Regions from separate parts of the Kitasatospora sp. NBC_00374 genome, predicted to be linked through region 1. Evidence: riboswitches for the same ligand, from Rfam matches in the RefSeq annotation. Region 1 holds a riboswitch; each other region holds the start of a gene.
What was found. A riboswitch is a leader RNA that binds a small molecule or an ion and turns the genes downstream of it on or off. The one in region 1 is predicted to bind cyclic di-AMP.
Positions count from the first base shown of each region.

Region 2: linked by a shared signal. The riboswitch ahead of OG871_RS08975 (transglycosylase family protein) and the one ahead of OG871_RS13760 (peptidoglycan DD-metalloendopeptidase family protein) in region 1 are both predicted to bind cyclic di-AMP.
Region 3: linked by a shared signal. The riboswitch ahead of OG871_RS09300 (transglycosylase family protein) and the one ahead of OG871_RS13760 (peptidoglycan DD-metalloendopeptidase family protein) in region 1 are both predicted to bind cyclic di-AMP.
Region 4: linked by a shared signal. The riboswitch ahead of OG871_RS29405 (hypothetical protein) and the one ahead of OG871_RS13760 (peptidoglycan DD-metalloendopeptidase family protein) in region 1 are both predicted to bind cyclic di-AMP.

Region 1 covers NZ_CP107964.1:3,062,976-3,066,560, forward strand. The annotation lists gene OG871_RS13755 (YDG/SRA domain-containing protein) at 1-529, shown strand, start outside; gene OG871_RS13760 (peptidoglycan DD-metalloendopeptidase family protein) at 728-1,711, opposite strand; cyclic di-AMP (ydaO/yuaA leader) riboswitch at 1,717-1,877, opposite strand; gene OG871_RS13765 (DUF6348 family protein) at 2,491-3,270, shown strand; gene OG871_RS13770 (hypothetical protein) at 3,373-3,567, opposite strand.
Region 2 covers NZ_CP107964.1:2,021,275-2,024,859, forward strand. The annotation lists gene OG871_RS08970 (hypothetical protein) at 1-1,091, opposite strand, end outside; cyclic di-AMP (ydaO/yuaA leader) riboswitch at 1,362-1,523, shown strand; gene OG871_RS08975 (transglycosylase family protein) at 1,529-2,692, shown strand; gene OG871_RS08980 (hypothetical protein) at 2,788-2,988, shown strand; gene OG871_RS08985 (LacI family DNA-binding transcriptional regulator) at 3,079-3,585, opposite strand, start outside.
Region 3 covers NZ_CP107964.1:2,089,285-2,092,869, forward strand. The annotation lists gene OG871_RS09290 (maleylpyruvate isomerase family mycothiol-dependent enzyme) at 1-554, shown strand, start outside; gene OG871_RS09295 (WhiB family transcriptional regulator) at 608-1,168, opposite strand; cyclic di-AMP (ydaO/yuaA leader) riboswitch at 1,557-1,709, shown strand; gene OG871_RS09300 (transglycosylase family protein) at 1,714-2,730, shown strand; gene OG871_RS09305 (AEC family transporter) at 2,902-3,585, shown strand, end outside.
Region 4 covers NZ_CP107964.1:6,588,519-6,592,103, forward strand. The annotation lists gene OG871_RS29390 (alpha/beta hydrolase) at 1-241, shown strand, start outside; gene OG871_RS29395 (hypothetical protein) at 234-563, opposite strand; gene OG871_RS29400 (MerR family transcriptional regulator) at 719-1,579, shown strand; cyclic di-AMP (ydaO/yuaA leader) riboswitch at 1,727-1,897, shown strand; gene OG871_RS29405 (hypothetical protein) at 1,899-3,101, shown strand; gene OG871_RS29410 (hypothetical protein) at 3,132-3,585, opposite strand, start outside.

The DNA of each region.
Region 1 (3,585 bases):
TCGCTACGACGGCCTGTTCCGCGTGGAGTCGCACAGCATCAAGATGGGTGTTGACGGCTTCCGAATCTGCCAGTTCCGGATGGTCGCAGCCGAGGAGGCTGAGGTCGCCGAGGATGTGGTGCCGTTCCATGGCGACCTCCCCCATCAGCCGGCGCGCACCCGAACCTTCACGGTCCAGCGGTCCGTCCGCAACAGCGTGGTCATCCAGCAGGTGAAGCAGTGGCACGGCGGACAGTGCCAGCTCTGCGCCCTCACGCTGGAGATCCCGGGGGGATCCACCTACAGCGAAGGCGCTCACATTCAGGCCCTCGGCCGACCGCACCGTGGACCTGACGTCACTGAGAACGTGCTCTGCCTCTGTCCCAACTGCCACGTGCTCTTCGACAACGGAGCCCGCTACCTGACCGATGACCTCCGGGTCATCGACGGGCTGACGCATCAGGAGCTGGCCGCCCTGCGGACCCACCCACGGCACCGGATCGACGTGCGCTTCGTCCGGCAACATCGCGGGCGCTGGATATCGGGCTGACACCGAAGCCTCCCCCCTCGCCAGCACAAGCAAGGACGATCTCCAGCGCAGAAGTTGGCTCGCCCGCGGCCGACTTGGTCGCCACCATCGGTCAGATCGCACCGGGCCAGCGTCCAGACCTGGGCATGCCGGAGGCCCGGCCGGGGACGGGGTGTCCCGGGCCGGGCCTCCGGCGGGTACGGCTGGGTGGTCCGGGGATCAGACCTTGACGCCGTGGGCGGCCAGGTAGGCCACCGGGTCGATGTCGGAGCCGTAGGCCGGGCCGGTGCGGATCTCGAAGTGCAGGTGCGGGCCGGACACGTTGCCGGTGGCACCGGAGAGGCCGATCTGCTGGCCGGCGGTCACGGTCTGGCCGACCTGGACGCCGATCGAGGACAGGTGGGCGTACTGGGAGTACTTGCCGTCGGCGTGCTTGATGACGATCTCGTTGCCGTAGGCGCCACCGTTGCCGGCGGAGACCACGGTGCCGGCCGCGATGGCCTTCACCGAGGTGCCGGTGCCGACGACGAAGTCGACGCCGGTGTGGTAGCCGCTGGACCAGGCCGAGCCGGCCTGGTGGTACGGGGTGCCGATCGGGCCGCTGACCGGGGCGACGTAGCCCGAGGTGGCGGCGGGGGCCGAGGCGGCCGGGGCCGCGGGGGCCTGGGTCTTCGGCGCGGCCGGCTTGGCGGCGGCGGGCTTCGGGGCCTCGGGCTTGGCGGCAGCCGGCTTGGCGGTCTCGGCCTTGGGGGCCGGGGTGACCGGGGCGCGGTGCTCGGAGCGGGAGGCCTTCGAGGTGTCGGCCTGCGGGGCGGCCGGGGCAGCCTGGGCCGCGGCGTGGCCGGCGACGTTCAGCTTCTGGCCCGGGAAGATCAGGTTCGGGTTGTCGCCGACGACCTGACGGTTGTCCTGGTACAGCTTCTGCCAGCCGCCGTCGACGTGCTGGGCGTCGGCGATCTTGGACAGGCTGTCGCCGTGGACGACCTCGTAGCTGTGGTCGGCGGGGGTCTGGGCGGCGGCCGGGGCGGCCGGCGCGGCGGCCGGGGCCGGGGCGGAGACGGCGCCGTGGGCGTCGGCGGAGGTGCCGTGGGCCTGGGCGGCGGTCGCCGGGAGCGCGACGGCAGCGGTGACGACACCGGTGGCGACGGCAATTCGGGTCAGACGGGACAGACGGGGACGACGGTGCTTGCCCTTAGCGGACATTGAGCGGTTCCTCTCCGACGCCTACGAGGTGAGCTGTCGGGTTCGGACGGGAGATCGCCCGGCCGTGAAAAAGACACGGCTTCACCCCAAGCCGGCCCGGAGAATCCGGAACGGCACTTACCTTGGGTCCCCCGCTCCTGCCGTGCACGGATGGTGTGCGTCGGCCCCGGGCAGCGGCAGGACTCGGCGTTCCGCCCGGTGGCCCCGCCCGGCGTTTGCCGGGCAGGTCACGAAGCAAAACCCATGAAGCGTGTACGGAGCAAGTGACGGAGCGTAAGGAACGAAACGGACATAAGATCACTTGGGCCGAAAGTCACGCTCCGCTGTGACCTTGAGGCCGACCGCAGCCGATTCGCTCACTCCGGGAATGCGCACACGCACAGGGAGTGCCGAATTTCACGCCACGCGACGGCTATATCACCGTCAGGTGGTCGACGTGGAATCGAAGGTGACTCCCGTCACCCGTCCCGGTGCCCGCCGTCACGGATTTCACCACCGGTACGGCCCCCGGGCCGTCGCCCGTCGCCCCCGGAGGCCCGCTCCCCTCCCGCGCCTCCCGCGCCCCTCCCGCGCGCCCCTCTTGTGCCTCCCGCGCCCCCGCGCCTCCCGACCCCATCCGACCGGCCCGCCCGCCCCCGTACGGCGGCCGACGCGCCCGCTCCACGCGCCCCGGCGGTACCTGAGACGGCGCCAGTTGTCCGCTGGTTTCCCGCGACCGGGTGGCGGCCGATAGCCTCACACGCGTTCGAGTCCCCCACCGTTGAGCAAGGAGCCGGCCTGTGCGCCCGGAGCACCGACTGGACGTCATACAGCGCAGCGTGATCCGCGAAATGGCGCGCTTCGGACAGGGGTTCACGGTCGACGGCGAGCTGCTGCGAGGGCCGGGCACCACGGCCGTGGCGGTACGGGAGCACCCCGGTGACGGCGGGACGGGCCATGTCGACCTCGGCTATGTCCTGCATCTGGGCCGCGCCGACGGCCCGGTGGTCTGGGACTGCGCGGCCGGGCTCGGCCGGACCGAGGAGGAACAGCTCGACAACGCCGTCCGGATGTGGGCCACCACCACGGCCACCGCCGTGGTCGAACTGCTGGACCGCCGGGGCGAGTACGGCGACCACTACCGCTCGGCCGAACTGCCCGGCTGGCAGGCGGTGCAGGGTCCGGCCGCGGTGTTCGGCTTCGGGTCACGTCAGTTGGCGGACTGGCTCGCGGACCATCAGCCGCTGCCGGTGCTGGCGGACGCGCTGCGCCAGGAGTTGACCGGGCCGCAGGTGAACGGTGTGAAGCTGTTCCTCGGCGGCCGGGCGGGCGAGGACGTCGCCGAGGTCCGGGTGAACGGCGTCGTCTCCGACCGGGCCTCGGCCGCACTGCGCGCGCTGGACTGGCCGCGGGGTGAACGGCTCTGCTGGGCAAGGCTGTTCATCCTGCTGGTGGCCGAGTCCGCCGAGCAGCCGGCGGCGCGGGCGGGCGGCGGCGCCGAGCCCGCCGAGACAGCGGTCGTGAGCCGGCGCCCGAGGCTGCTCGACCGTTGGCGTCGCGCCAGACCGCAGCGCGGCTAGCCCGGGGCGGCCCGCCCGCCCGCCCCCGGTCCTGCGCGAGGGCAGGACAGAGCGCCGGACGGCGCACCGGCCGCCCGGCCCCGACCGACGGACCCGGCGTGGTCAGCCCGCGACGGAGGAGATCGTCGAGGCGAGCTGGGTGAGGAAGTCCTGGATCGGCTTGGCAGCCGTCGACTGGCTCACCATGAAGCCGAACAGCGCCGCGATGATCGCGTGGCTGGTCTTCAGCTGCTTGTTACGGATGAAGATGACAACGATGATGCCGAACAGCACCAGCGCGGAGACGGAGAAGGCCACCCGGATTCACTTCCTCAT
Region 2 (3,585 bases), 1.0 Mb from region 1:
CCGTTCCACTTCTCCCTGCCCTCGGCGCGCGGGCCCAGCCAGCGCAGCGCGGCGTGCCGGACGTCCGCGCGGCGGGAGCTGGTGAGGTGGATGTGGGCCCGGCCCTGCTCGGTGCCCTCGATCCGGACGTTGCGGGTCAGGTTGAGCACCTCGGCGCCGACCGTGACGCCGCCGCCGACCGCGACCCGGGGGTGGGCGTGCTTCAACGGGCCGTCAAGGAGCACCGTGCTGCCGTTGACCTGACGGACCGTGCACAGGTCGTACTGGTTGGAGAAGTCCTCGCCGTCGGGGGCCGCGGTCGGGGTGACGGCCAGTTCGTCGCCGGCCTTCCAGCCGGTCGGGGCGGAGGCGAGGGTGATGCCGGTGTCGCCGGCCTTGAGCGCTCCGGCGGCCCGCACCCAGGCCGTCCGGGCGGCGCCGTCCAGGCGAAGGTACCCGGCGCCGCCGACCCAGAGCCCGGTGTCGGAGTCGACGACGGTCATGCCGCCGCCCTTGAACCTGCGCTCGTCCACGTTCGGGAACCTCACCGTGTGCACGGCGGTGTCGGCGGGGGCCAGGACCAGGCTGCCGCGGACCTCGATGTTGCCGGCCGAGTCGAGGGTGAGGCTGTGCTCCTTGGCGAAGACCAGCGAGCCGGTGGGCTCGATCAGCAGGGAGCCCACCGACGCGTCCGCGTCGAGCAGCACCTGATCGGTGATCCGCACCGCCGACTTCGGCCCGGGGACGGCACCGCCCCAGCCGGCCGGGTCGGACCAGCGGCGGCCGCCCTCCGCCACGGTCGGCGGCGGTGGGGCGGGCTGCGCGGGCGTGGCGCTCGGTGCGGGTGTGGCGTCGTGCTGGTGGCCGCTCGGGGAGGCGGCGGCCTCGGTACGGCCCGGGCGCGGCCGACGGAAGCCGACCGGTGTCTGACGGACCAGCTCCTCACCGGTGACGGCCGCGACGATTCCGACGGCCCCCCAGATCAGCAGCGCGCGCCGGGCGATACGCCCCTTATGGTCCGGTTCGGCCCGGTGTGACCTGGGTCGTCCCGGCCTGGGCGTCGCGCCGTCGGCGCCGTTCACAGGCTCCGGCGGTCTGTGCTCGAACTCCATGATCGCTCAGCCCTCATTCAGGCCTCGATTCCGACTCTCCGACTGAAGCATAGGCAAGTCCCAATCCGTTAAAGGCTTTTGCGCGAAAGCGAGCGATTATGAACGGTCCGATCGAGGTTTATCGATCATGAAGGGACGATGCGAACGATGTGACGACGCTCACACATATTTGCGGTTTCAACTTATGTCTGCCTAATGTCCTCCCACGTTCGTGGTCACACGGACCCAGCCACCCGGGACGCCGAGTCCTGCCGCCGGGTGCGCTGGCACTGCAGAAACGCACCACGGGCAGGAGCGGGGGAACCAGGTAAGTCGCCCGGGAGCGGTATTTCGGTACCGGTCCGGGGCTTGGGGTGAAGCCGTGCTCAGCGCGGCCGGGCAACTCCAGCCCGAATCCGACAGCTCACCTCGTAGGCGTGGGAGAGGAACGCACCTTCATGCTGCCCATCAGCGCCTCCAAGCGTGCCCGCCGCATCATCGCCACCACCGGTGTCGTCGGCATCGGTCTCACCATCCCGTGCCTGACCGCCGGATCCGCCTCCGCCGCCTCGGTGGCCACCTGGGACAAGGTCGCCCAGTGCGAGTCGTCCGGCAACTGGAGCATCAACACCGGCAACGGGTTCTACGGTGGCCTCCAGTTCACCTCCAGCACCTGGGCCGCCTTCGGTGGCACCGCGTACGCCCCGCAGGCCAACCAGGCCACCAAGGACCAGCAGATCGCCGTCGCCGAGAAGGTGCTGGCCTCCCAGGGCCCCGGCGCCTGGCCGGTCTGCTCCGTCCAGGCCGGCCTGACCAAGGGTGGCGAGGCCCCGCAGATCGACACCGGCGCCGCGGCCACCACCACCCAGGCCGCCCCGAAGCCGGCTGCCGCGAAGCCGGCCGCGCCCCAGGCCGCCGCGCCGAAGGCCGGGAGCACCACGCCCGCCGAGGGCACCCACCAGTGGTCCGGCAAGAAGTGGAACGGCTCCAAGGAGCACGGCAGCCACGACTACACCGTGGTGGCCGGCGACTGGCTGTCCCACATCGCCGAGAAGAACCACGTCCAGGGCGGCTGGGAGAAGCTCTACGAGCTGAACAAGGCCACCCTGACGGCCGGCCCGCACGTCATCTACCCGGGTCAGCACCTCGACCTCGGTGACGGCGTCCAGACCGCCGCCCCGGCCGCCGCCGAGGCGCCCGCCGCTCCGGCCGCACCGGCCGCGAGCACCGCCGCCAAGCCCGCCGCCGCCACCCAGGCGACCGGCTCCAAGGCCGCGGCGATCAACTTCGCGCTGTCCAAGGTCGGCCAGGCCTACGTCTACGGCGGCAGCAGCGACGGTGGCTGGGACTGCTCCGGCCTCACCCAGGCGGCCTACCGCCAGGCCGGCGTCTCGCTGCCCCGCGTCGCCGCGGACCAGGCGGACACCTCCACCCGCGTCTCGCTGGACAGCCTCCAGCCCGGCGACCTGCTGTTCTGGTCCAACAACGGCAGCAACTCGGGCGTCTACCACGTCGCGCTGTACGTCGGCAACGGCACCTACGTCGAGGCCGCCAACCCGAGCGCCGGTGTGCGGACCGAGACCATCGCCAACTGGGCCCCGGACTTCGCCGGCCGGATCTGACACCTGATCGGCGGCCCCGTCCCCCGGAGACCCTGGTCGGCTCCGGGGGTCCGGGCCTATGCTGCGGCGAGCCCACCGACCCGGGAGAGCACGCCATGGCGAAGGTCACCATCACCCTCGACGCCGATCTGGCCATCGAGGTGATGCTGCAGTCCGGTACCAGGAGCCCGCAGGACGCGGTCGAGTTGGTCGTTCGGGACTACCTCGACCGCACCCGGCGCACCGAGGCGCGGACCGGCGACGCGGCCGACGGGCAGCGACTGAACCAGCCACGGCCGGTCGTCGAGGAGGGCTGAGCTCCCTCCACCCCCGAGAACGTGCGCAACAGCCCCGGAGAGACTCTCTCCGGGGCTGTTCGCACGGGCAGGGGGGCACAAGGGGCCGGGCTACCGCCCGTTGGCCACCGCTCCGGTGGAGCCGCGCATCACCAGCTCGGGCTGGAACATGTACTCGGCGCGCTGTCCGAGGTTCCCCCCGACCTCCTCCAGCAGGGCGTCCACGGCGGCCGTGGCCATCGCCTCGACCGGCTGGCGGATGGTGGTCAGCGGGGGCTCGGTGAAGGCGATCAGCGGCGAGTCGTCGAAGCCGACCACCGAGACGTCGTGCGGCACCGACAGGCCGCGCCGGCGCACCGCCCGGATCGCGCCCAGGGCCATCATGTCGCTGCCGCAGACGATCGCGGTGCAGCCCTTGTCCAGCAGGGCGCCCGCGGCCGCGTCACCGCCTTCCACGCTGAACAGGGTGGGCTGGATCAGCTCCTGGACCTGCTCGGCGGTGCGTCCCAGCAGTTCCTGGACGGCCGCGGTGAAGCCCTCGATCTTGCGCAGCACCGGGACGTACCGGCGCTGGCCGACCGCCAGGCCGATCCGCTCGTGGCCGAGCTCGACCAGGTG
Region 3 (3,585 bases), 970 kb from region 1:
TCGCCGCCGACCCCGAACGCGACCCGCTCGTCCTCGCGGAGGCGATCGTCCAGCACACCCGCGACTTCGCCGAGGACGTCGCCGCCCGGCCCGGCACCCGGCCCGTCCTCACCCCGCTGGGGCCGATGGACCTGGCGACGCTGGCCTCCTACCTGCTCACCCACATGCTCGGGCACGGCTACGACCTGGCCCGCGCCCTCGGGCAGCCGCACATGATCGACCGCGAACGCGTCGACCTGTCGCTCCCGTTCCTCCTCACCGCCATGCCCCGCGTCGTCGACACCCGGACCGCCGCCGGCCGCCACATCCGGTACGCGATCGGCGTGCGCGGCGGCAGGCTCTTCGGAGTCACCGTCGCCGACGGCGCGGTGACGGTCGATCAGCAGCCACCGCGGCGGCCCGACTGCACGATCGTCACCGAGCCCGTCACCTTCTTCCTGATGGCCCTCGGGCGCCGCACCCCGCTGCAGGCCATCGCCCGGGGCGGGATCCTCGCCTGGGGGCGCAAGCCCTGGCTCGCGCCCGCCTTTCCGACGTTCTTCACGGCGCCGTGAGTCGCCCCGGCCGGACTTCGCAGGACCGGCCGGCCGGCCCCGAGGGCTGACCGCTACCCCACGGGAACGACGACCCGGGCCCAGGTCGGGGCCCGTAGGCCGACGGCCCGGCAGTGCGCGACGATCCGCTCGGCGGCGATCCGGGCGGTGCGGACGGCGGCCGGCTCCACGCCGAGTGCGGAGGCGAGCTGGGCCTCGGTCCAGCCCCGGTCGGTGAGGATCAGGACGATGCCGGGTCGGGTCCGGCGCTGCTCGCGGCCGATCGCCATCAGCTCGGCGTCACTGCGGCGCGAGGCCTGTTCGCCCAGGTCGATCAGGTCACGCAGCTGGTGGCCGAACAGTCGCCGTTCGGTCGGGGTGAGCCCGCCCCAGACGCCGTCGCTCTCACCGAGCACCAGGGCGTGGCGCAGACAGGCCTCGCGGACCGGGCAGTGCCGGCAGACCTGCTTGGCCGCCTCGACCCGGGGCCCGGCGTCCTGCCTGCGCACCCCGAAGAAGAGGTCCGGGTCAACCTGACGGCAGCCCGCGGCCTCCAGTCCGGGCAGCAGTCCGGCGCGGGCCGGCGCGCGGCGGGCCGTGGCGGCCGGCGCCCTGGTGATCGACTGTACGGACATGGGCGGCCTCCCTGGTCGAGCTGGTCCCACACCAGGGAGGACGACTGCGGCGGGGTCGGCGGTTCGACCGTACGGCCTCGAAATCACCGACCCGGGGGTTGGCCGGGACGGTGCCGTTCTCCCCTGGTCCGGAGCGCCGGGAGTGGCTTCGGGGGCTGGTCGTCGGAGTGCCGGGGGCCGTGCGCCGTCGAACCTCCGGGGCCACCGGGCCACGGGTCCGACCTGGGGTCCGGCGGGGTCGGAAGGCCAGGGCCCCGGGCGTGTCGTGATGATTGTGTGATGCTCAGTATGCAGGCTTGTTATTCAGGTGCTGATCCCTCTAATCTCCCGAGCAGCCCGCTACTGCGGGCGCCCGGAATGCGGCACGCCCAACCCTGCCCACCGCGCCACGGGACGACCGAAAGACCTTGGGCAGGGGCGGGGGACCCAGGTTTTTCCGCCGACCCCCCTCGGCTTGGGGTGAAGCCGCGCCCAGCGCGCGGCCGGGCCACCTCCCGGTCCGAACCCGACAGCTCACCTCGCAGGCGTGCGGAGAGGGATATCTGATGGTCTTTTCGGGTTCCGGGCGTCACCGCCGTCCCACCCAGGCCGACCGGGCCGTCGCGGCCGCCGGTGTGGCGGGTGTCGGCCTCGCGCTTCCGCTGCTGACCGCGACCGGCGCGCACGCCGCCCCCGCCGACACCTGGCAGGCGGTCGCCCAGTGCCAGACCGGCGCGGACTGGAACGGCAACCCCGGCACCGGGCACTACGGCGGACTCGGGCTCACCCTGCGGACCTGGGTGGCGTACGGCGGCGACGAGTTCGCCTCGCAGCCCGACCACGCCACGCCCGAGCAGCAGATCGCCGTCGCCGAGCGGCTGCTCGCCGGCCACGGCCCGAGCCTCTGGCCCACCTGCGGCCCCGCCGCCGGACTGCCCGCGCCGGCGGCCACCCCGGCCCCGACCGCCACCCCGACCGAGTCCACGCCGAACACCGGCGCCCGGGTCCGGGGTGACGGCGCGGCCACGCCGCAGTACTTCACGCCGTCCACCGCCCCCGAGGCGACCACGGCGCCGTCCCTGCCCGGCACCGCCGACGCGGCCCCGCCGACCTCGACCGACCTGACGGGCGGCCTGCCCGGCGGCCTGCCGACCGACCAGCCGACCGGTCTGCCCACCGGCCAGCCGACGACCGCGCCCCAGCCCGGTGTCACCCCGCCGGCCACCCCGGCCCCCGGGGAGTCCACCGCGACCACCCCGGGCACCCCGGCGCCGACCGGCACGGCACCGACCGGCACCGCGCCGACCACCGACCTGCCGGTGCCGGGCGCCTCCCCGACCGGCGCGCCGACGACCGGTCCGGACGCGACCGCGCCGACGACCGCGGCCACCGCGACCGTCACGCCGGCCGCGGCCACCACGGTGCCCGCCCCGGCGAGCACCTACACCGTCGCGGCCGGCGACACGCTCTCCACCATCTCGGACTCGCTGACGCTGGGCGGCTGGAAGCAGCTGGCCGCACAGAACCCCACGGTCGGCAACCCCGACCTGATCCGCCCGGGCCAGGTGCTGAACCTGCCCTGAGCGAAGGGTTTCGACTCCGTCCACGGGCGGTTCCGGCGGGTGCCCAGCACCTGCCGGGGCCGCCCGCGGCGCGTTCGGGGCGTCGCGGGCGGCCCCACCCCGGGCGACGCGTACGGCCCCTGGCAGACTGATGCCCGCGGCCCGTGCCCGACGATCCAGACCCGAGGTTCCATGCAGTCGCTGCTGTCCGGTTTCGCCCCGATCTGGGTGCTCACCGCGGTCGGCTATCTGGTGGCACGGACCGGGCTGCTGGGCGAGCAGGCGGAGACGGTGCTCGGCCGGTTCGTCTTCCATGTGGCGATGCCCGCCGCGCTGTTCACGATGCTGACCGGGGCTCGGCTGGACACGTTCGCGAACACCGCGATGCTGGCGTTCGCCGCGGGGACGGTCTTCGCCACCGGGCTGGGCTTCCTCGCCGGGCGCCGGCTGTTCCACCGCAGGCCCGCCGACCGGGCGATCAGCGGGATGGCGGCCGGGTACGTGAACTCGGCCAACCTGGGCATCCCGGTCGCCGTCCAGGTTCTCGGTGACGCCTCGTTCGTGGCCCAGATCCTGCTGTTCCAGGTGCTGTTGGTGTCCCCGGTGATCCTCGCCCTGCTGGACGCGGGCACCGGCCGGGGCCGGGGCGGGCTCGGCCGGATGCTGATGCTGCCGGTACGCAATCCGATCATCATGGCCTCGGCGCTGGGCGCCCTGCTCTCGGCCGCGGGCCTGCACCTGCCGGCCGCGCTGGCCCGCCCCGGCGCGCTGCTCGGTGCGGCCGCCGTCCCGACCGCGCTGATCACTCTCGGGATGTCGCTGCACGGCCGCGGCGGCGCGGGCGCGGGCGGGCGGGCCGAGGTCGGCGTGGCCGTC
Region 4 (3,585 bases), 3.5 Mb from region 1:
GGCGGATCTGCTCTGGCGGCTGAACAATCTCCCGCCGCCCGCGATCGCCGTGCTGCTGGCCGGGGCCGAACGCGGTGACGGGGACTACCTGCGGGACACCCGGGCGTTCGCCGCCGCGGTGCGCGGCCCGATGGCGCTGGCCACCGCGACGGTGCCCGAGGGCGGCCACAACTTCCAGACCTGGAGCCGGCTGCTGCCCTCCGCGCTGGAGTGGCTCTCGCCGCGGCTGGCGGTCAGCTGACCGGCTGGAGCTTGCCGGTGTGCAGCTCGCCGACCCGGCCGCCCTCGCCCTCGTACGTCCAGAAGACCCGCACGGTGAGCGCGTCCAGGTCCATCACATGGCTGACCGTGATGCCGCTCTGCTCCGTCCAGCTGACGAAGTACTGCTGCGGGCCGATCTCCGCGACGTGCAGCTTCACGTCCTCCCACTGGCCGGCCGACTCGCCGAGGCCCTCCCAGCGCAGCCGCGTCCCGTCGGCGGAGTAGGAGTTGCGGAAGGCGGCGCCGTTGTCGACGTCGAACAGGTAGGTATGTCCGGCGAAGCCAGGCAGGGGCGCGGTCATCTCGGGGGTGATCCTCTGAACGGTCGGCGGCGGCCACGGCCGGGGCTCCGGCCGCTGCCTCCAACCTAGCGGACGGGTGCCCGGCCGAGCCCGCTTCGAACGGTCCGGCTCGTCGGCCTTGAGCTTCCCGCGGGGCAAGGTCCTAGATTCGGGGCGTGGACGGAACGGAACGGTTGCTCACCATCGGCGCGATGGCCCGGCGCGCGGGCCTGACCGCCAAGGCGCTGCGGCACTACGACCGGATCGGGCTGCTGCGGCCGGCCGAGGTCGACCAGGACACCGGCTACCGGTACTACCGGGCCGAGCAGGTGGCCGCGGCCCGGCTGGTGCGGGTGCTGCGGGCGGTCGACCTGCCGCTGGACCGGGTACGGGAGTGCCTGGCCGCCGCCGAGGCGGCGGGCGACGGCGACGGCGGTGCGCTGGTGCGCCGGGTGCTGGCCGACCACCGGCGGCGGCTGCAGGCCCGGCTGGACCGGCTGCGCGGCGCCGTCCACCGCACGGATCATCTGATCGAGGAAGGGATCGACACGGTCATGGGCGAGGACGTAGCGGGGGCCGCGGCCCCGGCGGACGAGCGGCAGCTGGCGGTGGACCTGTTCAACGGGGTCTGGCGGCTGCTGGAGCGGGAGGACCGCTCGGTCGAGGACGACGACCGCATGGTGCACATGGCGCACGCCTCGCGCCACCACTGGGGGGAGGTGGGCACGGCCGTGAACCTCAGCCGGGGCGAGTGGCAGTGCTCCCGGGTGTACGCCGTGCTCGGCCGGGCGGAGCCCGCGCTGCACCACGCCCGGCGCGGGCTGGAGATCTGCCGGGCCCACGCGATCGGCGACTGGGACCTGGCCTTCGCCTACGAGGCGCTTGCCCGGGCGGCGGCGGTGGCGGGGGACTCGGAGCAGGCCAGGGCCTGGACCGGGCAGGCGCTGGCCGCCGCCGAGGAGATCGCCGCCCCCGAGGACCGCGAGCTCGTCCTCGCGGACCTGGAGAGCATCCCGGGGCAGCCCCGGTTCTGGTGACGCCGGGGGGCGGGGCCGGGGCCGGAGGCGGGGGTACCTGTGAGGGACGTCTCATTGTCGGTATGCGACCCATCTGCCTAGCCTGCACGGGATGCCCGGCTGGGCAGACCCGCGGTCGGGACGCCTAGTCCTGTCCACCCGACGGCGGTCACCCGACCACCTTCTGGACAGGAGCGGGGGAACCAGGTTTGTTGTCGTCGCGCCCTCGCTCCGTCCGGAGCCGGGTGCACGGCTTGGGGTGAAGCCGCTCCGCAGGCGGCCGGGCAGCCTCGTGCCCGAACCCGACAGCTCACCTCGCAGGCGTCGCAGAGGACCCTCCATGCGACTTTCACCGACCCCTGCCCGCCTCGGCCTGCTCGCCGGAGCGACCGTGCTCGCCGGCGTCCCGCTGGTCGGCCAGGCGCAGGCCGCCGCCCCGACGGTGACCCAGGACCGCCTCTCGCCGACCGCGATGGCGGCCAACACGGCCACCAAGGCCACCCTCGCGGTGCACTCCTCCGGCTGCTTCACGGCCAAGACGCTCGGTGTCGGCGTCCGCGACGCCGCCGGGCACAACCTGGACTTCCCCGGCAACGCCTCCAACGTGCAGATCTGCCCGAGCGGCACCACCTTCACCAGCGCGGCCCGCAGCCTGCCGGCCGGCACGTACACCCAGTTCGGCTTCTGGCAGGACTCCGCCAACGCCTGGCACAACCTGCCCTCGCAGACGCTGACGGTCAGCGCCTCGACCGCCCCCGCGCCGGCCCCGGCGCCCACCCCCACCCCGGCGCCCACCCCGGCGCCCACCCCCACCCCGACCCCGACCCCGACCCCGACCCCGACCCCCGGCACCGGCGCCCCGGTCGCGGGCAAGTCGCTGACCTGGTCGGACGAGTTCGACAGCCTCTCCGCATCGCGCTGGACCACCGACAAGAGCAGCTCGTACCGCTACGGCAACCACAACCCGGACGACAACAAGCTGGACTGGCTGAGCAAGAGCGGCGTGAGCGTCTCCGGCGGCAGCGCGAACTTCACGGCCAGGCCCAGCGCCAACAAGCTGGAGAACGGCAAGCAGGCCTGGGACACCGGCCTGCTCACCACCGAGTACTCCGCCGAGGGCTTCCAGGTGAAGACCGGCGACTACGCCGAGACCCGGGTCAAGCTGCCCTCCGGCACCGGCGCCTGGCCGGCCCTGTGGACCTGGAAGAACGGCAACGGGGAGATCGACTCGTTCGAGTACCACCCGGACAACCCGAACCTGCTGGAGCTGACCAACCACGTCAAGTCCGGCTCGAAGTACTACACCGACGCGGGCGCCGTCGCGAAGGACAAGTGGGTCACCATCGGCACCTACTACGGCGCCAACTCCGTCGACTGGTACGTCAACGGCACCAAGGTCTTCTCGGACAACACCGGGGTCGGCACCACCTGGTCCGCGTACCTGATCCTCAACCTGTCGCTGAGCGCCGGCCAGTACCACCCGGCCCCCTCCGGCACCGCGCCGATCACCTTCGCCGCGGACTACGTGCGGGTCTACCGCTGACGGTCGGCCCGCCCCACACGCAGCGTCCGATCAGCCCGCCACGCGCAGCGTGAACGAGGTCCCGTTGTCCGCCGGACGGCGGTCGTCGGCCCCGACCACCACGAGGTGCCCCTCGGCCCGTGTGCCGGGGGGCACCTCTCGTGCCACCCGGACGGGGGCCAGTGCCGTCGCGCTGCGCCCGGAGCCCAGCCCGGCGGGGAACTCGCAGCGCAGCAGGTGCCCGGCGGCCCCGGGCGTGCAGGAGCCGGGGAAGAAGGGCCCCTCGAAGGTGAAGCCGGCCGGCAGGTCGACCAGCACGGTGAACGGCGAGGCCGTCCGGTCGGGCCCGGCGTTGGCGACGAAGGCGTGCAGCGTGGTGGCGCCGCCGGGCGGCGCCGGGTCCGGGTCGAGCCGGACCACCTGCAGGTCGGCGTCGGACGGCCGCGCCGCACCGAGTGTGCCGCAGACCCCCAGCAGCGCCGCCGCCAGCGCGGCCGCCGTACGC